DNA from 2 places in the Chromobacterium sp. W521 genome. Region 1 is predicted to be linked to the other one. Evidence: riboswitches for the same ligand, from Rfam matches in the RefSeq annotation. Region 1 holds a riboswitch; the other holds the start of a gene.

Evidence for each region. A riboswitch is a leader RNA that binds a small molecule or an ion and turns the genes downstream of it on or off. The one in region 1 is predicted to bind glycine.
Region 2: it holds a riboswitch for glycine, as region 1 does, so the genes downstream of both, ACUXV1_RS19810 (trimeric intracellular cation channel family protein) here and gcvT (glycine cleavage system aminomethyltransferase GcvT) in region 1, are expected to answer to the same signal.

What each region holds. Positions count from the first base shown of each region.
Region 1 is NZ_JBRBAF010000004.1:316,667-327,828, forward strand. Features, by position in the region: gene ACUXV1_RS08075 (protein-glutamate methylesterase/protein-glutamine glutaminase) at 1-376, shown strand, start outside; gene cheD (chemoreceptor glutamine deamidase CheD) at 373-981, shown strand; gene fdxA (ferredoxin FdxA) at 1,133-1,456, opposite strand; gene gluQRS (tRNA glutamyl-Q(34) synthetase GluQRS) at 1,592-2,479, shown strand; gene ACUXV1_RS08095 (amino acid permease) at 2,905-4,245, shown strand; gene ACUXV1_RS08100 (M15 family metallopeptidase) at 4,385-5,128, shown strand; gene ACUXV1_RS08105 (dihydroxyacetone kinase family protein) at 5,174-6,859, opposite strand; glycine riboswitch at 7,105-7,196, shown strand; glycine riboswitch at 7,211-7,307, shown strand; gene gcvT (glycine cleavage system aminomethyltransferase GcvT) at 7,349-8,437, shown strand; gene gcvH (glycine cleavage system protein GcvH) at 8,511-8,897, shown strand; gene gcvP (aminomethyl-transferring glycine dehydrogenase) at 9,021-11,162, shown strand, end outside.
Region 2 is NZ_JBRBAF010000014.1:20,306-31,467, reverse strand. Features, by position in the region: gene ACUXV1_RS19815 (DUF3141 domain-containing protein) at 1-2,093, shown strand, start outside; glycine riboswitch at 2,376-2,462, shown strand; glycine riboswitch at 2,464-2,646, shown strand; gene ACUXV1_RS19810 (trimeric intracellular cation channel family protein) at 2,844-3,578, shown strand; gene ACUXV1_RS19805 (helix-turn-helix transcriptional regulator) at 3,619-4,398, opposite strand; gene ACUXV1_RS19800 (aldehyde dehydrogenase) at 4,564-6,063, shown strand; partial or broken gene ACUXV1_RS19795 (APC family permease) at 6,225-7,537, shown strand; gene ACUXV1_RS19790 (aspartate aminotransferase family protein) at 7,584-8,969, shown strand; gene ACUXV1_RS19785 (LysR family transcriptional regulator) at 9,210-10,115, opposite strand; gene ACUXV1_RS19780 (flavin-containing monooxygenase) at 10,214-11,162, shown strand, end outside.

The DNA.
Region 1 (11,162 bases):
TATCGCGCCAGGCAATTGGCATATGCGGGTGCAGGCCGCCGCAGGCGGTTTCCGCATTGAGTTGGACCAGAGCGAGAGGGTGAACCGACACCGGCCGTCGGTGGATGTGCTGTTCGACTCCGCTGCGCGAGGCCTGGGCAAGCGTGCCATCGGCGTCATCCTGACAGGAATGGGGCGGGACGGAGCGGATGGCCTGCGCAAGATGCGCGACGCCGGCGCCGTCACATTCGGCCAGAACGAGGCCAGTTGCGTGGTGTACGGCATGCCGCGCGAGGCGATGAAGGCCGGCGGCGTGCAACAAGAGTGGCCACTGGAAGCGCTGGCCCCCAAAATCTTGGCCTGCCTGTACGGCAGGGCGGAAAAGGCGATGTTATGAACAGCGGCGCGGTGCATTTCAGCAGCCATTCCTATTTCGACAAGCATTTTCAAAGCCAGGCGGTGAAAGTGTTTCCCGGCGGCTTCTACGTCACCAGCCAGCCGCAGCTGTTGGTAACGCTGCTGGGGTCGTGCGTGGCGGTGTGCATGTTGGACCGGGCTGCCAATGTCGCGGGCATGAACCATTTCCTGCTGCCGGAAGGCAGCATCGAGGTGGGTGAGGGCGCATCCGCCGCGCGCTTCGGCGTTCACGCGATGGAATTGATGATCACCGAGATGCAGAAGCTGGGGGCGATGCGACACCGCATGGAGGCCAAGGTGTTTGGCGGGGGCAACGTGCTGGACGGCATGTCGGTGATGAACGTGGGCGAGCGCAACCGCCGCTTCATCCACGCTTATCTGGATGCGGAAAGGATTCCCATCCTGGCCGAAGACCTGCTGGGCGACTGCGCGCGCAAAGTGTATTTCTTCACCGACAGCGGCAAGGTGCTGGTCAAGAAGCTCAAGCGCAGCCGCACCGTGATCACCGAGGAGAACCGCTATCGCCAGCAGGTGATGCAGCCGGAGGTGGCCGGCAAGTCCGGGGATATAGAACTGTTCATTTGAACCGGTTCTCAGAACCTGTTCAATGTCTGCTGCGCATCGGCGATACGGCGTTAAAAACCACTTCGAAATGCTCATGTACCACGTGTACATTCCGCTTTCTCAGCGGTTTTCGCCTTGCCTCGCTCTTGCTCGCGAGACTTTGAACCGGTTCTCAGCGTTCCAGGTGTTGCAGCTTGCCTTCGACCGCCGCCCAGTCCTCGTGGTCCGGCAGCGGATCCTTCTTTTCGGTGATAGTGGGCCAGAGCTTGGAAAGTTCGGCGTTGAGCGCGACGAAGCCTTCTTGTCCGGGCGGCACGTCGTCCTCCGCGTAGATCGCGTTCACTGGGCATTCCGCCACGCATAGCGTGCAGTCTATGCATTCCTCCGGGTCAATCGCCAGGAAGTTGGGGCCTTCGTGAAAGCAGTCCACCGGGCAGACATCGACGCAATCGGTGTATTTGCATTTGATGCAGGCATCGGTTACAACGTAGGCCATATTGGCTCCTTGGTCGTCGAAAGCCGGCTGCGCCGTTTGGCGCGGCCTCTGGGCGATGATTTGAGCGTATCAGTCAACATTATTAGCCAGAAATTCCCTTCACAACGCATTGCCGCCGTAAATTTCCTATCCGTCATGAACGCTTCTCCCTATCGCGGGCGTTTTGCCCCCAGTCCCACCGGTTTGTTGCACGCCGGCTCCCTGTGCACCGCCGTCGGCAGTTATCTGGAGGCGCGCGCGCGCGGAGGCGAGTGGCTGCTGCGGATGGAGGACCTGGACCCGCCGCGCGAGGTGGCCGGCGCCGCGGACGCCATTCTGCGCACCTTGGAGGCCTATGGCTTCGAGTGGGATGGCGAAGTGGTGTACCAAAGCCGTCGCCACCACTTGTATCGGCAGGCGTTGGAGCAATTGGTCGCCTCCGGCCATGCTTATCCGTGCAATTGCACGCGCAAGAAGATCGCGGAGACCGCGAGGCGCGGTCTGGACGGTTACGTTTATCCCGGCCATTGCCGGCTGAGGCGTCCGGAGGAGGGGGGGCGAGCCTGGCGCCTGCGGGTGGAACCCGGCGAGACCGTGGTGGATGACCGCCTGCAAGGAGCGTACCGGCAGAACCTGGCGGCCGATATCGGCGATTTTGTCTTGCTGCGCGCGGACGGCTACTGGGCTTATCAATTGGCCGTGGTAGTGGACGATGCGGAGCAAGGGGTGAGCGATGTGGTGCGCGGCGCCGACCTGCTGGTGTCCACGCCGCGCCAGGTGGCGGTACAGCGCGCGCTGGGCGCGAATACGCCGACTTATTGCCATTTGCCGGTGCTGGTTAACGCCGCGGGAGAGAAACTGTCCAAGCAGACGCTGGCGCCGGCGGTGGCGGCGGAGGACGCCGCCGCTTCACTGCGTTTGGCCTTGAGCCGTCTGGGGCATGCGCCGCCGGAGGAGTGCGGCGGTTTAGCCGAGTTGTGGCAGTGGGCGCGCGCTCACTGGTCGCTGGCGCGGGTACCGACAGGGCCGGTGGTGGTCGCCTGAATTGCGCCCTTTTATGCCAAAACTATGCATTTGACGTGTTTTTTTCCCTGTCTGCTGACCTATATTGGCATCTGCGCACGCGCTTGTTGCGCATCATTGGCCGCGACAAGCGGACTGCCATCGCCTTCTCGTTGACATACGGAAAATGCGACATGTTTTTATGTCGAATTTGTGTTCTAATGCCGCCTTTTTTTCATGCGCGCGCACTGGCGCAAAGTCCCGCTTCAGTTGACTCCGGTCAAGCGGCTTAAAGAAAGCATGCCCAGCTTGCGGGCGCGGCCCTCTATCATGGGCGCTTTTTCAGTCGTATCAGTCTGAATGCGAACGGAACGGGCAGAACCCGCTCCGCCGGCGCCATCGCATGATCGTAGAAACACGCGCGCGCGGCGCGCCCGTCAATCGGCAGGCCCGATGGAGACCAAGCCTTGAGCAATACCAATTTAGACAGCAAGACCAAGACCCGGGCGCTGGGGGTATGGATGTGCACCGCCCTGGTGGTGGGCAATATGATCGGTTCCGGCGTGTTCCTGTTGCCGGCGTCGCTGGCGCCGTTCGGCGGCGTGTCGATGATAGGCTGGCTGCTCACCGCCGCCGGCGCGATCTGCCTGGCCTTGGTGTTTGCGCGGCTGGCGGCCATTCTGCCCAAGGAAGGCGGGCCCTACGCGTATATTCATGAAGCCTTCGGCGGTTTTGCCGGCTTCTGGATCGCCTGGGGTTACTGGATTGCGCTGTGGGCCGGCAACGCGGCGCTGGCGGTGGCCGCCACCAGTTATATGCAGGTCTTCTTTCCGGTGTTGGGGCACGATAATCTGCTGGCCGGCGTATTCGCCATCAGCCTGATCTGGATCGTCACCTGGATCAACAGCCGCGGCGCGCGCAGTTCCGGCCTAGTGGCGGTGACGACCACCTTGCTCAAGCTGTTGCCGTTGGCCGCTGTCACTTTCTTCGGGTTTTTCCATTTGCAGCCGGACAACATCGTGTTCAACCCTCACGACAAGCCCCTGCTCAGTTCGGTGTCCGCCACCATGGCGCTGACCCTGTGGGCTTTTCTGGGGCTGGAGTCGGCGTCGGTGCCGGCGGGCGACGTGATCGCGCCGGAAAAAACCATTCCGCGCGCCACGGTGCTGGGCACCCTGATCGCCACGGTGCTCTACATCTTGTCCACGGTGGCCTTGATGGGCTTGATGCCGCCGGCGATGCTGGCGGCCTCGCAGGCGCCGTTCGCCGACGCAGCCAGGTTGATGTGGGGCGATTGGGGCTACTATCTGGTGGGTTTCGGCGCCATTGTCTCCTGCTTCGGCGCGCTGAACGGCTGGAGCTTGATGCAGGCACATGTGCCGGCCGCCGCCGCGCACGACGGCCTGTTTCCCCGCCGCTTTGCTCAGATGAACCCGCAAGGCGTGCCTATTTTCGGCCTGTTGTTGTCCAGCGGCTTGGTGACGGTGCTGATGGCGATGAAATACGCCGGGGGCGACGGCGGCGTCAAAATTTTCGAGTTCATTATTCTGCTGGCCACCGCCACTACCTTGCTGCCTTACGCGTTTTGCTCAATGGCGTTGCTGGCCATCATGCTGATGCGCCCCCAGCAGTTCCAGCGCAAGGACTACCTGGCACCGCTGTGCTTCGCCGGCGTGGGCTTCGCCTATTCGGTGTGGGCTTTATACGGCTCCGGAGCCGACATCGTGATGTGGGGCATGATCCTGCTGCTGCTGGGCCTGCCGGTTTATGTCTGGCAAGTGAAGGAACGTTACGCCGACCCTTCGTGAGCGAGGCGGCGCAGGATCCGACACGCGGCCTCGGCCGCGTTTTCTTTGGGATCAAGGCTATTGTCATGGCGAAATGGACTTGCCTATGCCGCTGGCTGGTGGCTTACTTGGGCGCTTTGGTTTCAGACTGGGAGTTGCAATGAGGATAGCCGCCGTCGATAGCCTGCTTGTCGCCATCGATTTCGCTTACCCGATGCCGGACGCGTTAACGCTGGCGCGGATGCGGGAGGAAAACGAGCCTTGCGCGCTGGAGCGCGCGGACGGTTTGTTTCCGGAAAACAGCTATTACCTTGCCGGCCGCAAAGGCTGCGCCGAGCGAATTTCGGCACGGGCCTTTGTTGCGCGCCGCTTGTGCGAGGCGGCGGCGCGGCTGGCCCCGGATTACGGCCTGTTGTTGTTCGACGCTTACCGCAGCCGCGAGACCCAGGCCGATCTATTTCAAATGGTGTTGGACGAGGTGCGCGCCGCGCATCCGGATTGGGACGCGGCGGCGGTGGAGCGGCAGGCGCGCTTGTTTGCCGCCCATCCCGACGATACCGCCCGTTTCGCGGTGCTGCCGCACAATTCGGGCGGCGCGATTGATCTGGCGATCTGCCGGCGGGATACCGGGGAGATCTGCGATTTCGGCACCGCCTTCGACGCGGCCGAGCCGGCGTCGCGCACCGACTACTTCGAAGCGCCGCACGATCCCGCGCAGGGCTTTTCGTCCGAGCGATGGTTGGCGGTGCGTCACAATCGCCGCGTCTTGTTCAATCTGATGAAACAGTCCGGTTTCAGCAATTATGCCGAGGAATGGTGGCATTACGACTTGGGCGACTGCCTGTGGGGGCAGGCTTTGGGCGTGGACTGGGTTTACCCGTCCATGGAGCTGGAGCCGTCCTGATTTGACGCGGCCGCCGCGTGCTTGCGGCGGCCGCATCGTCAAGCGCTAGCCGGCCAGCGCCTTCAACCAGACCAGCGCGGCGCTGGCCCCCGCGTCGGGCACGCCTAGCGCTCGTTCGCCCAGATAGCTGGCCCGTCCCAAGCGCGGCCGCATGGCGGCGGTGGCCGCGCAGCCGCGTTCCGCCGCCTCCAGCGCGGAACGCCACGCCGCGTTTGGACTTTGGCCGTCGTTCAGAGCGGCTTCGAAAGCGTTGGCGGCTGGCGTTAAGGTATCCAGCATGGTGCGGTCGCCCACCTGCGCGCCGCCCAGTTCCGCGATGGCGGCGACGCCGTCCTTGAACGCCGCGGCCCAGTCGAGCGGGCTGGGCGCGTTCGATGAGTCCAGCCGCCGCGCCGCGCGCAGCAGGGCTGTCGAGTAGAACGGGCCGGAGCTACCGGCGATGGCCTGGCGCAAGGCCTGGCTGACGGTGCGCAGCGCCGTGGCCGGATCGCTCCAGGCGCTGTCCGGCAAAGCGCGGATCGCCGCCGCGCCGCGCTGCATGCTGACGCCCAGATCGCCGTCGCCTGCCGCTCCGTCCAGTTCAGTCAACAGCGGTTCGGCGGCGTCCAGCGCCTTGGCCGCGGCCCAAGCCGCGGCGCGCAGCTGGGGGTCGGCTTTGGCGGTGGAGAGGGCTTCTGCTGCCGCGCGCGGCGGCGCCGGCCGCAGCTGGCGTCGCGCCGGCAGAAAGCCGGAGCCGGGCCAGGCCGGAGCCTGGGTGGCTTGATCCAGCCAGCCGAGGCGCTGCTCATCCAGCGCCAGCAGCGACAGCGAGCAGCCCGGCATTTCCAGCGCGGTCATGAAATTACCGCTCCATAGCCGTTCCACATGCAAGCCGAGCCGTCGCGCCGAGGCCAGCGCGCTGCGCGCCACGATGGCGAGCTCCATCGGCGGAGTGCCGCCCAGGCCGTTGACCAGCATTGCCACCCGTTGGCCGGCCTGCCAACCGCGGTCCCTGACAATGGCGTCGAGCAGCGTCGCGCACAAGGCGTCGGCGGATTGGCGCGGCACGCGGCGTACGCCGGCTTCGCCGTGAATGCCCAGCCCCAACTCTACTTCGTCGTCGTCCAGTTGAAAGCCGGGGCGGCCGGTTGCCGGCACGGTGCAGGCGCCCAGCGCCACGCCCATGGTGGCCACCTGTTCCGCCGCCTGCCGCGCCGCGGCCGCGACCTCGGCCAGGCTGGCGCCGCTGGCGGCAACCGCGCCGGCAATCTTGTGCACCAGCACGGTGCCGGCGATGCCGCGACGGCGCGCCGGCTCCACGGTGTCGCGAAGCGCTACATCGTCGGCCACCACCACGCTGTCGACGGCAATGCCCTCGGCACGGGCCAGCTCCGCCGCCAGGCCAAAGTTTAGCCGGTCGCCGGTGTAGTTTTTGATGATGAGCAGTACGCCTTTAGGGCCGGCGACGGCGCGGATCGCCGCCAGCACGGTGTCTACGCTGGGCGAGGTGAATACGTCGCCCACTGCGGCGGCGTCCAGCATGCCGTGGCCGATGTAGCCGGCGTGGGCGGGCTCGTGGCCGCTGCCGCCGCCGGAGATCAGCGCCACTTTGTCGAGCTGACCGTCAGCCGGAAGATCCGCGCGCAGCAAGACGTTTTCCTCTTCGAGCAGGGCCAGGCCGGGCAGGGTGTCGGCCAGGCCTTCCAGCATTTCCCGCGCCACATGGCGCGGATCGTTGATTAGTTTTCGCATCGCGGTTTCCTTTCCATATCGGATAGAGCTCGTGCTGGGTAAAGATGGATGTCATCTTACGATCAGCTTTGCTTGGAGGGGGAATTTGTCGATTGCGTGATCGATAACGAAGTGAAATGTGTTCGTAATCGATCTTAAACGAAGCAATATCCGTTCAATGATTTGCGGTTTCGAATATTTTAAGTCATTGTTTAAGTTGAAGATAAACACGGCTTGCCAAGGCCCGGTCCAGCAACCATAATCTGGCACGTCATGCAGGAGAGAGTGGCCGTCCGCGCCACCGCCGAAGGCGCAAGCGCACCCGCAATCGCTCAGGCAAAAGGACTGCATTATCGGACTGGCCGCAGCCAGTTCGCCGAATCTGGAGAGCGGCGTCCACGGATGCCCACCGAAGGGGCTAACGGTCGCAAGGCCGGAAAATCTCAGGTGCAGGGACAGAGGGGTGTAGGGAATAGAGCAACACTACACGCTTTTGCTAAGGACGCACCAATGACGGCCCCGAAACGCACCCCCCTGTTTGAATCCCACATCGCCGCCGGCGCCAAGATGGTCGATTTCGCCGGCTGGGAAATGCCCATCCATTACGGCTCCCAACTAAAAGAACATGAAATCGTGCGCAGCGACGCCGGCATGTTCGACGTTTCCCATATGACGGTGCTGGACATCAGCGGGCCGGACGCCAAGGCCTGGCTCCAGCGGCTGATCGCCAACGACGTGGCCAAGCTGGGCTTCGAAGGCAAGGCGCTGTATTCCGGCATGCTCACGCCCGACGGCACCGTGGTGGACGATCTGATCGTCTACCTGACCTCCTACGGCTATCGCATGGTGGTCAACGCGGGCACCACCGACAAGGATCTGGCCTGGATGGAAGGGCACAAGGCGGACTTCAACGTCGACATCAAAGTAAGACGCGATCTGTCCATCTTGGCGGTGCAAGGCCCGCAAGCCATCGCCAAGGTCTGTTCGGTCAAGCCCGAGCTCGCCGCCGTCATCCAGAACTTGAAACCGTTTCAAGGCCAGCCGGCAGGAGACTGGTTCTATGCCCGCACCGGCTATACCGGCGAAGACGGCCTGGAAGTGATGCTGCCCGGCGTTGAAGCCGCCGCTTTCTTCCAACAATTGCAGGCCGCCGGCGTGGCGCCCATCGGTCTGGGCGCGCGCGACACCCTGCGGCTGGAGGCCGGCATGAATCTGTACGGCCACGATATGGACGAAACCGTTTCCCCGCTGGAAGCCGGCATGGGTTGGACCATCGCCTGGGAACCGGCTGAGCGCGACTTCATCGGCCGCAAGGCGCTAGAGGCGCAGAAAGCCGCCGGCGTGAAGACCAAGCAAGTGGGCCTGGTACTGGAAGGGCGCGGCGTGCTGCGCGAAGGTCTGAAAGTAGTGGTGGAAGGGGTGGGCGAAGGGGTGATCACCAGCGGAACCTTCTCGCCCACGCTCAAGCATTCCATCGCGATCGCGCGCGTGCCGGCAGGCACAGGCGACAAGGCGCTGGTGGACCTGCGCGGCACCTTGACCGAAGTGCGCGTGGTCAAGATGCCTTTCGTGCGCAACGGCAAGAAAGTTTTCGCCTGAGCCGATTGCTCAGGCAGGCCGCGCGACGCGGCCGGGAATAATCGTTAAGACCTGGATTTGACTGGAGACACTCATGAGCAACATCCCCGCCGAACTCAAATACGTTGAAAGCCACGAATGGCTGTGTCTGGAAGCTGACGGTTCCGTGACCGTGGGCATTACCGAGCATGCTCAAGAATTGCTGGGCGACATCGTTTTCGTCGAGCTGCCGAAAGTGGGCGCCAAGCTGGCCAAGGAAGAGCAGGCCGGCGTGGTGGAATCGGTGAAGGCCGCTTCCGACATTTACTGTCCGGTTGCCGGCGAAGTGCTGGCCATCAACGAGGAACTGGAAGCCGAACCGGAACTGGCCAATAGCGAACCCTACGGGGCGGGCTGGTTCTTCAAGATCAAGCCGGCGAATCCGGCGGACCTGGACGCCCTGATGGACGCCGCCGCCTACGCCAAGGAAATTGGCGCCTGATGGTGAAAACCGCCTCGCAGTCCTGATTGGCCGCGAGGCGTTTTTTTCGCCCGGATATCCAGCAACACCCGATTGGCCGCGAAAGCCGCGGCGCGGACGGCAAGCACAGAAGGTCTCGTACTCATGTCTCTCTCCGAACTTTTCAACCGCAAAGAATTCATCTCCCGCCACATCGGCCCGTCCGACGCAGAGCGCGAGCAAATGCTGGCCGCCATCGGCGTGGCCTCCATTGACGAACTGGTGGCGCAGACGCTGCCGGCCGACATCCGCCTGAACCGCAAGCTGGAGCTGCCGGATCCCATGCCGGAAGCCGAGGCGCTGGCCGCGCTGAAGGCTGTCGCCGCCAAGAACGTGGTCAACAAATCCTTCATCGGCCAGGGTTATTACCCGGTGCTGACCCCAACGGTGATCTTGCGCAACCTGCTGGAAAACCCGGGCTGGTATACCGCTTACACCCCATACCAGGCGGAGATCGCCCAAGGCCGTCTCGAAGCCTTGCTGAATTTCCAGCAAATGGTGATCGACCTGACCGGCCTGGAACTGGCTAACGCGTCCTTGCTGGACGAGGCCACCGCCGCCGCCGAGGCGATGGCGATGGCGCGCCGGGTGTCCAAGGCCAAGTCCGGCCAGTTCTTCGTGGACAGCCGCGTGCTGCCGCAAACCCTGGACGTGATGCGGACCCGCGCCAAGTATTTCGGCTTTGAGCTGGTGCTGGGCCACCCGGAAGAGGCGGGCAAGGGCGAATACTTCGGCGCCTTGTTCCAGTATCCGGGCGAGGCCGGGGACTTGATCGACCTGACCCCGCACATCGCCGCGGTCAAGGCCAAGGGCGCGGTGGCGGTGGTGGCCGCCGACATCATGGCCTTGGTGGCGTTGAAATCCCCGGGCGAGATGGGCGCGGACGTCGCCATCGGCAACACTCAGCGCTTTGGCGTGCCAATGGGCTTCGGCGGACCGCACGCCGCCTATTTCGCGTTCAAGGACGAAATGAAGCGCTCGGCGCCTGGCCGCATCATCGGCGTGTCGGTGGACGCCAAAGGCAAGACCGCGCTGCGCATGGCGCTGCAGACCCGCGAGCAGCACATCCGCCGCGAAAAAGCCAACTCCAATATCTGCACCAGCCAGGTGCTTCTGGCCAATATCGCCGGCATGTACGCGGTGTATCACGGCCCGGAGGGCGTCAAGCGCATCGCGGCTCGCATCCACCGTCTGGCCGCCATTTTCGCGCACGCGGTCAAGGCCGCTGGCGGCAAGCTGGTGTTCGATCGTTTCTTCGACACGGTGCAAGTTGACGCGCCCAAGGCCGACGCGGTGTATCAGGCGGCTTTGGCCGCCGGCTACAATCTGCGCCGCGCAGGCGGCAATGTGTTGGGCGTAGCTTTCCACGAGGCGGCCACTGAAACCGATCTGGCGCGTCTGATTGAAATCTTCACAGGCAAGAGCGCCGATATCGCCGCCTTGGACGCCGCGGCTGCCGATGCGATTCCGGCCGGGTTGAAGCGCGAATCCGCTTTCATGAGCCACCCGGTGTTCAACACCCATCATAGCGAGCACGAGATGCTGCGCTATATGAAGAAACTGGAAAGCCGCGACCTGGCGATGAATCATTCGATGATCTCGCTGGGCAGCTGCACGATGAAGCTGAACGCCACCAGCGAAATGATTCCGATCACCTGGCCGGAGTTCGCCAATATGCATCCGTTCGCGCCGCGCGAACAGACAGTGGGTTATCTGGAAATGATCGCCGGTCTGGAAACGCAGCTGCGCGCGATCACCGGCTTCGACATCATCTCGATGCAGCCCAACTCCGGCGCCCAGGGCGAGTACGCCGGCCTGTTGGCAATCAGCCGCTACCACGAGTCGCGCGGCGACGGCCAGCGCAATATCTGTCTGATTCCGCGTTCCGCTCACGGTACCAACCCGGCCACGGCGCAGATGATGAATATGCAGGTGGTGGTGGTGGACTGCGACGAGGCGGGCAACGTCGACGTTGCCGATCTGAAGGCGAAAGCCGAGCTGCATTCTGCGCAGCTGGCGGCCTTGATGATTACCTACCCGTCCACCCACGGCGTATTTGAGCAGCCCATTCGCGAAATCTGCGCGATCATCCATCAGCACGGCGGCCAAGTGTATATGGACGGCGCCAACCTCAACGCCCAGGTGGGCTTGTGCCGTCCGGCCGACATCGGCGCCGACGTGTCGCACATGAACCTGCACAAGACCTTCTGCATCCCGCACGGCGGCGGCGGCCCGGGCATGGGCCCG
Region 2 (11,162 bases), on a different contig from region 1:
ACTGCCAGGGCGGCTGGGCGCTGGCCATGCTCGCTTCCGTGGCGCCGGAACTGTTCGGCCCCATCCTGCTGGCCGGCACCCCGCTGTCCTACTGGGCCGGCGTCACCGGCAAAAACCCGATGCGCTACTCCGGCGGCATGATGGGCGGCACTTGGACCGCCTCGCTGGCCGGCGACCTGGGCAACGGCAAGTTCGACGGCGCCCATCTGGTCAACAACTTTGAAAAGCTGGACCCGGCCAACACCCTATGGAAGAAGCCCTACAACCTGTACGCCAAGGTGGACACCGAGCGCGAACGCTTCCTGGGCTTTGAACGCTGGTGGGGCGGCCACTACCTGCTGAACAAGCAGGAAATGGAATGGATCTCCCAGCAGCTGTTCGTGGGCAACCACCTGGTGGAAGGCAAGATCGTCAGCAGCGACCAGCACCGCGTGGACATGCGCAACATCCGCTCCCCCATCATCGTGTTCGCCTCATGGGGCGACAACATCACCCCGCCGCAACAGGCGCTGAACTGGATACCCGACCTGTACGAGAACGCGGAAGACATCCGCGACAACGAACAAACCATCATCTACTGCCTGCACAACAAAGTGGGCCACCTCGGCATCTTCGTCTCCGCCGGCATCGCCAATCGCGAACACAGCGAATTCGCCAGCGCGCTGGACCTGATCGACGTGCTGGCCCCCGGCCTGTACGAAGCCATCATCGAAGACGTGGCCCCCGGCACCCCCGGTCAGGAATACATCAAAGGCCGCTACATTATCCGTTTTGAAGCGCGCGAAGTGGCCGACATCCTGGCCCTGGACGACGGCCGCGAAGACGAGCAAGCCTTTGAAGTGGTGCGCCGCGTCTCCGAGATCAACCAAGGCATTTACAACCGCTTCATCTCCCCCGTGCTCCAGGCCGTCAGCAGCGAAGCCAGCGCCCAATGCCAGCGCCAGCTCAACCCGGCTCGGCTGGAACGCACGCTGATCTCCCCGCTCAACCCCTGGCTCAGCTGGCTCAAGCCCGCCGCCGAATACGTGCGCGCCCATCGCCACCCCGTGAGCGTGGACAACCCGCTGTGGCGGCTGCAAGAACAATGGTCCGGCTGGATGGCGCAAAGCCTTGACCGCTACCGCGACCTGCGCGACGCCGCCACCGAACACTGCTTCAAAGCCGTGTACGAATCCCCGTGGCTGGCCTCCATCGTGGGCGTCCAGCCGGCCCGCGAAGCCCGCGCCGCCCGCTGCGACAGCTGGGAGAAACGGGAACGGCTGCAACTCAAGCGCCAAACGCTGGACCCCGCCTACGAAACCGGCACCTTGGCAGACGGCTTCGTGCGCTTGCTCACCTACGTGGCGATCGGCCGCGGCATCATAGACGAGCGCCCGTTCAACGCCATCCGTCGCATCATGCGCGACATCCGCCACGAATACCCGCTGACCCTGATGCAGCTGAAAGAAATCGCCCGCAAGCAAGTCTTCCTGGTGCGGCTGGACGAAGCCCGCGCGCTGGCCGGCCTGCCCAAGCTGCTGCCGGAAGAGCACCGCCGCCGCCAAGCCTGGCAGCTGGCGCACGAACTGCTGGCGCTCAGCGGCGACATCGCTCCGGAACAACAACAGCGGCTGGACCAAGTGGCCCACGCGCTGCAACTGGACACCCGCTCGCCGGCGGCCCCGGCCATCCTTCCGCCCACCGAGCCAATAGCGGCAACCGCAGCCGCTCCCGCTCCGGCCCCCGCCGTCAAGGCCAGCGCGCCGGCCAGGAAAGCGGTCGCCAAAGCCCCGGCCAAAGCAAGGGCTGCCGACAAACCCAGCGCCGCCACAACCGCCAGCAACACGCCGGTTGCGGCCAAGCCGGCTTCAGGCAAGCCCAAGGCGGCCAAAACCGCCAAAGCGTCTGTCGCCAAGTCCGCAGCCAAACCAGCGACCGCCGACAAGCCCAGCGCCGCCGCCAAAACCGCCAGCAGCACGCCGGTTGCGGCCAAGCCGGCCTCAAGCAAACCCACGGCGGCCAAAACCGCCAAAGCGCCTGCCGCCAAAGCCCCGGCCACGCGCAAACCCGCCGCCGGCAACGGCGCGGCCAAGCCCAAGACGCCTAGCAACTAAGAGCCTGTTCACGGTCTCGCGAGCAAGAGCGAGACAAGGCGAAAACGAGCGAAAAAGCGGAATGCACGAGTGGTACATGAGCATTTTGAGCTTGTACTCACAGTGCAACGCTTCACGAAGCGCAGCAGATCGTAAACAGGTTCTAAGAACCAGCCAGCGCAAAAACGCCCGGACAGCCAAGCCGCCGTCCGAGCGTTTTCGTGAAGATGGCGCACTGCAACATTTTTGCCTTCCCCCATGTATACAGTCGTTGACTGAACAATACAGCAAACGCTAATATCCTTGCCTGCTGCGGGAGAGAGGGGCATACGCCCCCGCCGAAGACGCAAACTCCCATAATCGCTCAGGCCACAGTACCGCAGCCCATGGATACCAGCCGATTGGAGAGAGGCCCTAAGCGCCCGTTCATCATCTGCTACGCTTCAGCGACAGCGCGTCAGATTATGCAACCGGCCCTTAGCCGCCCACCGAAGGGGCAAGTGACGCCCGGCAAAGCCCGCACACAGGCAGCGCCCGTCATCTAACTCTCAGGTAAAAGGACAAGGGGAGAGGCAATGCCGGCAACGCCGCGCTCATGCGCGGCTCGCCGGCCATGCTCAGAACGTGTTCACGATCTCGCGAGCAAGGACGAGACAAGGCGAAAACAGCTGAGAAAGCGGAATGTACTCCTGGTACATGAGCATTTCGAAGCGATAGCCGCAGCGTCTCGCGAAGCGCAGCAGATCGTGCACCAGCTCTCAAGGAAAACCCGTGTTCGAAACGCTTGCCCAGGCTGTGCGCCACCTGGCATGGCCCGCCCATTGCCAACCTATTTTCCCACCCGGCTTCGCCGCTCACCTCGGCGCCAGCCTGTTTGACCACTGCAACTACATGCTTACCCTGATCTATCTGATCGCCATCACCGCGGAAGCGATGACTGGCGCGCTGGCGGCCGGCCGCCGCAATATGGACATCTTCGGCGTCACCGTCATCGCCTTCCTCACCGCCCTGGGCGGCGGCACCGTGCGCGATATCGTGCTGGGCCGATACCCGATAGGCTGGACCCAACACCCGGAATACGTCGGCCTCGTCATTGCCGGCGGCTTGGCCGCCGTGTTCGTGGCCCGCTACATGAAGCGCCTCAGCCGCGTCTTCCTGGTGCTGGACGCGCTGGGCCTGATCGCCTTCACCATCATAGGCTGCGGCGTGGCCCAGTCCATGGACTACCATCCGGTAGTGGTGGTGATGGCCGGCATGATCACCGGCATTGCCGGCGGCATCCTGCGCGACGTGCTGTGCAACCGCGTGCCCGTGGTCTTCCGTCAGGAACTGTACGCCAGCGTCTCCTTCGCCGTGGCCCTGCTCTACTTGGGCCTGATCAAGCTGGGCGTGCCGCATGATCTCAACGTGCTGGCCAGCTTCGCCGTCGGCCTCACTATCCGCCTGGCCGCCATCTGGCGCGAATGGCGGCTGCCGGTGTTCATGTACCGGCACGACCTGCATTAACTAACCCTAGCTGTTTCACCGCTACGCCACGGCATCGGGATCAAATATCCGCCAGCAGCAGGAACAAGGCCGCCTGGCTGGAAACGCCCAGCTTGGCGTACAGATGGCGACGATGCACCTTGGCCGTTTCCAGTGAAATGCCCAGTTCACGCGCCACGCCCTTGGTAGAGTGGCCGCCGAGTATCAGCAAGGCCACTTCCACCTCGCGCTTGGTCAGCGGCGAGGAACCCTGCGAGCGCAGCGCCTCCTCCCACTGCCGGCGGCTCTGCCTGCCCGGGTTCGCAGCCGGCTGATGCCGCCCTTCGTCCAGACGCGCGGCCAGCCGTGACAAGGGCAGCAACCAGGGAGCAAACAGATTGCAGACGCCCAGATCTTGCTCGCTGAAGCGATGCTTGCAGCCCAGCGACAGGGACAGCACCCCCTCCGGCAGCGCTTGCAGGAACTGGATTTCATCCGCCACCACATTGCGCGAAAAGTAACGCCGAAAGTATTCCGTTTCCCTGAAACGGTCCGGTGCCACCTCGTCCAGCCGGTACACGCCAGCCGCCGGACACTTCAGCGCAAAGCCGTAAAACGGGTCCAGCAGATAGAGGCCACGCCTGTAGTCGGCGAACAGATCGTCATGAGCGTAATTCGCCGCGTGATCCGCCAGCACCAAGGGCGGGGCCTCCTGGCGAAACAGCAACACCACCCAGGTATCGAAACTCAGGTGTTCTCGCAGAAACGCGGCCAGTTGCTGCCAAAAGGCCGCATTGTCGACGCACCCCAGCAAACGTCCCAATTGCTGGTGAAAAACCAAGTCCGCCACATTCAGCTGCATGCCAGCTACCTCGATCAGGTTAGTTTTACCCACGGCCCTAACGCTTTCGCGTGATATCCACCGCGAAAGGGGCTGACTAGTATGGCTTCACCTTGCGCGACAAGACCAGCCACCATGTGAACACCCCTCTCCACTCGTCGCGCTGGTTGAATAGGAGTGATCGCCATGCCCTTGCAAGATCTGTCCTACTGGCAACGCCGCGCCGCCGATTTGCACCCGCCGTGCCAGGCCTTCATCAATGGCCAGTTCGTCCCTGCCACAGACCAACGCACCTTCACCGACACCAGCCCGGTCAGCGGCCGGCCGTTGGCCGAAATCGCCCGCTGCGGCGAGGCGGATGTTGAACTGGCGGTGCGGGCCGCCCGCGCCAGCTTCGAATCCGGCGCCTGGTCGCGCCGCCACCCGCGCCAACGCAAGGCCCTGCTCCAAAAACTGGCCGCGCTGATACGCGAGCACGCCGACGAACTGGCCTTGTTGGACTGTCTGGACATCGGCAAACCCATCGCGGATGCGCGCAATATCGATGTGCCGGGCGCCGCCGGCGTGTTCGACTGGTACGCCGAAGCCGCCGACAAGCTGTACGGCGAGGTAGCCCCCGGGGCGGATAACGCGCTGGCCCTGGTCACCCGCGAACCGCTGGGCGTGGCGGCGGCGGTGATCCCGTGGAATTTCCCGCTGGACATGGCCGCGTGGAAGCTGGCGCCGGCGCTGATGGCCGGCAATAGCGTCATCCTGAAGCCGGCCGAGCAATCGCCGCTGTCGGCATTGCGTCTGGCCCAACTGGCGCGCGAGGCCGGCCTGCCGGACGGGGTGCTGAACGTGCTGCCAGGCTTTGGTGAAGAGGTGGGCCGGCCGCTAGGCCTGCACCCGGACGTGGATAGCCTGAGTTTTACCGGCTCCACCGAAGTGGGCAAAGCTTTCCTGCGCTACGCGGCGGACTCCAATATGAAAAGAGTCGCGTTGGAATGCGGCGGCAAAAGCCCCAATCTGGTATTCGACGACTGCGATCTGGACGCCGCCGCCCGACACGCGGCCTTCGGCATTTTCTTCAACCAGGGCCAGGTGTGCTCCGCCAATTCCCGCCTCTTGCTGCAACGCTCCATTGCGGACGATTTTCTGGAACGCTTGCTGAGCGAGGCGAACGCCCTGCAACCCGGTAATCCCCTAGACCCAGCCACGCGCAGCGGCAGTATCGTCGACGCCCGCCAGGCCGGGCGCATCATGGATCACATCGACAAAGCCCGCCGCCAAGGCGCGCGCCTGCTCTGCGGGGGCGAGCGCTTCAGCATAGACGGCAGCGATTGCTACATCCGCCCCACCATCTTCACCGAGGTCCGGCCGGACATGGCGCTGGCGCGCGAGGAGGTCTTCGGCCCGGTGTTGGCCGTCATTCCCTTCGACACCGAGACCGAGGCCGTAGCCATCGCCAACGACAGCCGTTACGGGCTGGCCGCCTCGGTCTGGACCCGGGACCTGTCGCGCGCCCATCGTCTTGCGCGTCGGCTACGCGCCGGCACCGTCTCAGTCAATACCGTGGACGCCCTGGATCCCGGTTTGCCGTTTGGCGGCTGCAAACAGTCCGGCTTTGGCCGCGACCTCTCGCTCCACGCCATCGACCACTACACCCACCTCAAAACCACCTGGGTGCAATTACAAAACGAGTAGCCGCCTGAGACCGGCCGTCCCGGAGTCACCACAACAAGACAATTAGGAGACACACCATGCACAAGCCGCAAGCCCACCTTGCTCCGCCGCGGGCCGCCGCCCGCTCCTCCGCCCCCTTTCGCGCCAGCCTCGGGCTCCCCCCGCTGCTCGCCGTCGCCATCGGCCTCGTTGTGTCCCAAGGCGTCATGGTACTGATGCTGCAAGGCGCCGGCATGGCCGGCATCGGATTTCTGATCCCGCTGAGCATGGCTTTCCTGCTGGCGCTCTGCTACGCCGTATCCTTCTCCGAGCTGGCGTTGATGATTCCCCGCGCAGGCAGCCTCAGCAGCTATACCGAAGTGGCCCTGGGACAGTTCCCCGCCATCCTGGCCACCTTTTCCGGCTATGTGGTGGTGGCCATGTTCGCCCTGTCGGCTGAGCTCCTGCTGCTGGACCGCATTGTCAACCAGGTCTACCCCGGCGTCTTTCCCCTCAACAGCGTCGCCTACGGCGTGTTGCTGATCTTCACCCTGCTCAATCTGCTGGGCATCGATGTGTTCGCCCGCCTGCAATCGGCGCTGACACTGGTGATGATCATCGCGCTGCTGGCGCTGGGGACCACCGCACTGAGCGGCGACGGCCCTCCCGCCCTTGCCCAGGCCGCCAATAGCGACTGGAACCCTCTGGGCGTTGGCGTGCTGACGCTGGGAGCACTGGCGATCTGGGGTTTGTCGGCGCAGAGTTCACCTGCCCGCTGGTGGAGGAAACCCGCCGCCCAGAACGCAATATCCCGCTGGCGATGATGCTGGGCCTCAGCGTGATCTTCATCACCATCGCCCTGTACTGCGTGGGCGCGCTCTATCACCTGCCGCGCGCCACCCTGACTGGCGCACCGCTGCCACACCTCGAATACGCCACCGCGCTGCTGGGCCAGACCGGCAAGCTGACGGTGGTGGTCATCGCCTTCACCGCCACCTGCAGCACTCTCAACAGCTCCTTGGCGGCAGTGCCGCGCATGCTGTACGGCATGGCGCGCAACGGCCAGGTCTTTCCCCAGTTCAAACAGCTGAGCCGGCGCTACCGCACCCCATGGGTGGCCGTGCTGTTCGTCGCCCTGATCACCGGCGCGCCGGTGCTGCTGATGGGCGACGACCCTGACACCATCGGCCGGCTGTTGCTGGCGGCGGCCATCGCCTGGCTCCTGGCCTACATTATCTGCCACCTGGACGTGATAGCCCTGCGCCGCCGCTACCCCAAACTGGATCGCCCCTTCAAAACCCCGTTCTACCCACTGCCGCAATGCCTGGGCATCGTTGGCATGCTGATCGCCATTTACCACGTGTCTCCCAGTCCGGACATGAGCGTCGCTATCTTCGCCAGCGCCGGTATCGTGCTCGGCATCGTGTCCTTGATCGCCGTCCTGTGGATCAAGCTGGTGATGCGCAAACCGCTGTTCAGCCCGGAATCACTGGACCAGGCACTGACCCGCCAATAACCGAAAGCCGGGCTCAGCCCGGAGCATTCCTCATCAGGAGACCAGCATGAACACGACCGCCATGCCCCGCCGCAGCACCCGCGACTACCAGCAACTAGACGCCACCCACCACATCAACGCCTTTCTCGACCAGAAAGCCCTGAACCAGGAAGGTCCGCGGGTGATAGCCGAAGGCCGGGGCGTGTATCTATGGGATACGGACGGCAAGCGCTATCTGGACGGCATGTCCGGCCTATGGTGCACCCAGGTGGGCTACGGCCGGCAGGAACTGATAGCCGCCGCCGCCCAGCAATTGCAACAACTCAGCTATTACAATGTGTTCTTCCACACCACCCACCCGGCGGTGAACGAGCTCTCGGAACGGCTGTTTTCCCTGCTGCCCGGCGACTACCGCCACGTGATCTACACCAACTCCGGCTCCGAGTCCAACGAGCTGCTGATCCGCTGCGTGCGCCGCTATTGGGACGTGATGGGCAAGCCGGACAAAAAAATCTTCATCGGCCGCCACAACGGCTACCACGGCTCCACCGTGGGCAGCGCCAGCCTGGGCGGCATGAAGTTCATGCACGAGATGGGAGACCTGCCCATCCCCGGCGTGGAACACATTGGCGAGCCATACTGGTTCGCCCACGGCGGCGGACTCAGCCCGGAAGCGTTTGGCCGTCAATGCGCGCAAGAGCTGGAAGACAAGATTCTGGCGCTGGGCACCGACAAGGTGGCCGCTTTCGTGGCCGAGCCCTTCCAGGGCGCCGGCGGCATGATTTTCCCGCCGGACAGCTATTGGCCGGAAATCCAGCGCATCTGCCGCCAGTACGACGTGCTGCTATGCGCTGACGAAGTGATAGGCGGCTTTGGCCGCACCGGGGAATGGTTCTCCCACCAGCATTTCAACTTTCAGCCGGACACGCTCAGCATCGCCAAGGGCCTGACCTCCGGCTACATCCCGATGGGCGGCCTGGTGCTGTCTCGCCGCATTGGCGAAACACTAGTGGAACAAGGCGGCGTCTTCGCCCACGGCCTGACCTATTCCGGCCACCCGGTAGCCGCCGCCGTGGCGCTGGCCAACCTGGGCGTGCTGCAAAACGAAGGCCTAGTCGAGCGCGCCAGGACGGACACCGGCCCCTATCTGCAAGCCTGCCTGCGCGAAGTGTTCGGCAAACACCCGCTGGTGGGTGAAATCCAGGGCGTAGGCCTAGTGGCCGCCTTGCAGTTCTGCCGGGACAAAACCACACGCCAGCGTTTCTCCGACGAAACCGACATCAGCTGGCGCTGCCGCAGCATAGGTTTTGATGAGGGCGTGATCATACGCTCCACGCTTGGCCGCATGATCATGGCGCCGGCGCTGGTGATCAGCCGCAGCGAGATAGACGAACTCATAGACAAGACCCGCATCGCAGTGGATCACACCGCGGAGGAGATAGGGGCGCGCTAGATGGACGCATGAGCGGGCGGAAGGGGCGGCCAGGCTGCTGCCTGGCCTTTTCGTTTGGAACCCTAAACAATCTGACGAGAAACCCGCCACACCAAGCCATGGCCGCTTGGAACAGCGTTGCATCAACCGATGTCGCCTGGTGAGCACGCCTTCAAAAAGCTCATGCACTGTGTGTACACTCCGCTTTCTCAGCCGTTTTCGCCTTGTCTCGCCCTTGCTCGCGAAATCGTAAACACGTTCTCAGCCGGCAGCGCTGCCCAATAATTGCAAACACAGCTCGCGCACGGCCTCTGCCTTGCGCGTCAGCCTCAAGGCCTGCGGCCAGGCCAGCATGATGGGTAGCCGCGGCACCTCGTCGGCGATATCCAGACAGGCCAGCTTGCCGCCGCCGTAAGCCATATCCACCTCCGGCCGCAAATTAAGCAAGGCATAGCCGAACCCCGCCGCCACCAACCCGCGCGCCAGTTCGAAATTGATGGTGCGCAGCCCCACTTTCGGCTCCAGCCGCTGCTGCCGGAACAAGGACAGGAAGTACTCGCGGCTGTGCGGCAGATCCAGCAACACCAAGGGCTCCGCCGCCAGTTCCGCCAGCGACACCGCGCCGCGCCGGGCCAGAGGATGATCCGCCGCCACCAAGGCATAAGGGCGCGCGCCGGACAGCGGCAGCTTGTGCAAGCTCTCCGGCAAACCCAGGTCATAGGCCAAAGCCAGCTCGATCCGCCCGTCCGCCAACGCCTCCCGCAACTGCTGGGCGTCGCCTTCCAGCAAAACCACCTCCAGCTCGGGATAAGCGTCGCGCAAAGCGGACAACAGCCGCGGCAACAAGATGGGCGCGATAGTGGAGAAACAACCCAGCTTCACCCTGCCGCGCAAGGACTGGCTGATCTCCTGCGCCTGCGGCGTCAAATCCTCCGCATGCTTCAACAACTGACGCGCGGCGGCAATGAAGCTGCGCCCGGCTGGCGTCAGCGACACGCCGCGCGCGTGGTGGCGCATGAACAGCTGCAGACCGAACACCTCTTCCAACTGAGCGATGGCGCTGGATACGCCGGGCTGCGACGTGTGCAGCGCCTTGGCCGCCGCGGTGACACTGCCATGATCCGCCACAGCGACCAGATAAGCCAATTGCCTCAGGGTATATTGCATAACTTAAAATTATCCAATGCAGAAGATATAACTATTTTCCGTATTCAGACTGGCTTCGTAGACTGCCCCTTGTCAAGCACGTAACAGGAGGCGTCAAGATGACAATCGAAAAAACAGACACGCTGATCATTGGCGGCGGCCAAGCCGGCATCGCCATCAGCGAACACCTGAGCCGCAACGATGTGCCCCACATCGTACTGGAGCGCCACCGCATCGCCGAACGCTGGCGCAGCCAACGCTGGGATTCACTAGTCTGCAACGGCCCAGCCTGGCATGACCGCTTTCCCGGCCTGGAATTCGCCGCTCTGGACCCGGACGCCTTCGCGCCCAAAGAGCGGGTGGCGGATTACCTCGAGGCTTACGCCAGGAAGTTCAACGCGCCCATCCGGACCGGAGTGGACGTGCTGAAAGTCAGCCGCAACTCAGACCGCGCCGGTTTCACCGCGGAAACCTCGGCTGGCGCGTTTGAAGCCGCACGCGTGGTAGCCGCCACCGGTCCCTTCCAAAAACCCGTCATTCCCTCTATCGCCCCCAAGGACCAACCGCTGCTGCAAATCCACTCCGCCGACTACCGCAAGCCGGAACAGCTGCCGGAGGGCGCGGTGCTGGTGGTGGGCGCCGGCTCCTCCGGCGTACAGATCGCCGACGAACTACAACGCGCCGGCAAACGCGTCTATCTATCCGTCGGCGCCCACAACCGCCCCCCGCGCAACTACCGTAACCGCGACTTCTGCTGGTGGCTGGGCGTATTGGGCGAATGGACCGCCACCGCCCCCAAACCGGACGCCGCCCACGTGACCATCGCCGTCAGCGGCGCGCGCGGCGGCCACACCGTGGATTTCCGTGCGCTGGCGCAACAAGGCATCACCCTGTTGGGCAGCACCCAATCGTTTGAACGCGGCGTGGCCCGTTTCGCCCCTGACCTGGCCGACAACCTCGCCCGCGGCGATGCTAACTACCTGGCTCTGCTGGCGGCGGCGGACGCCTATATCCAACGCAACCGGCTGGATCTGCCGGAGGAGCCGGCCGCGCGCCATATGCTGCCGG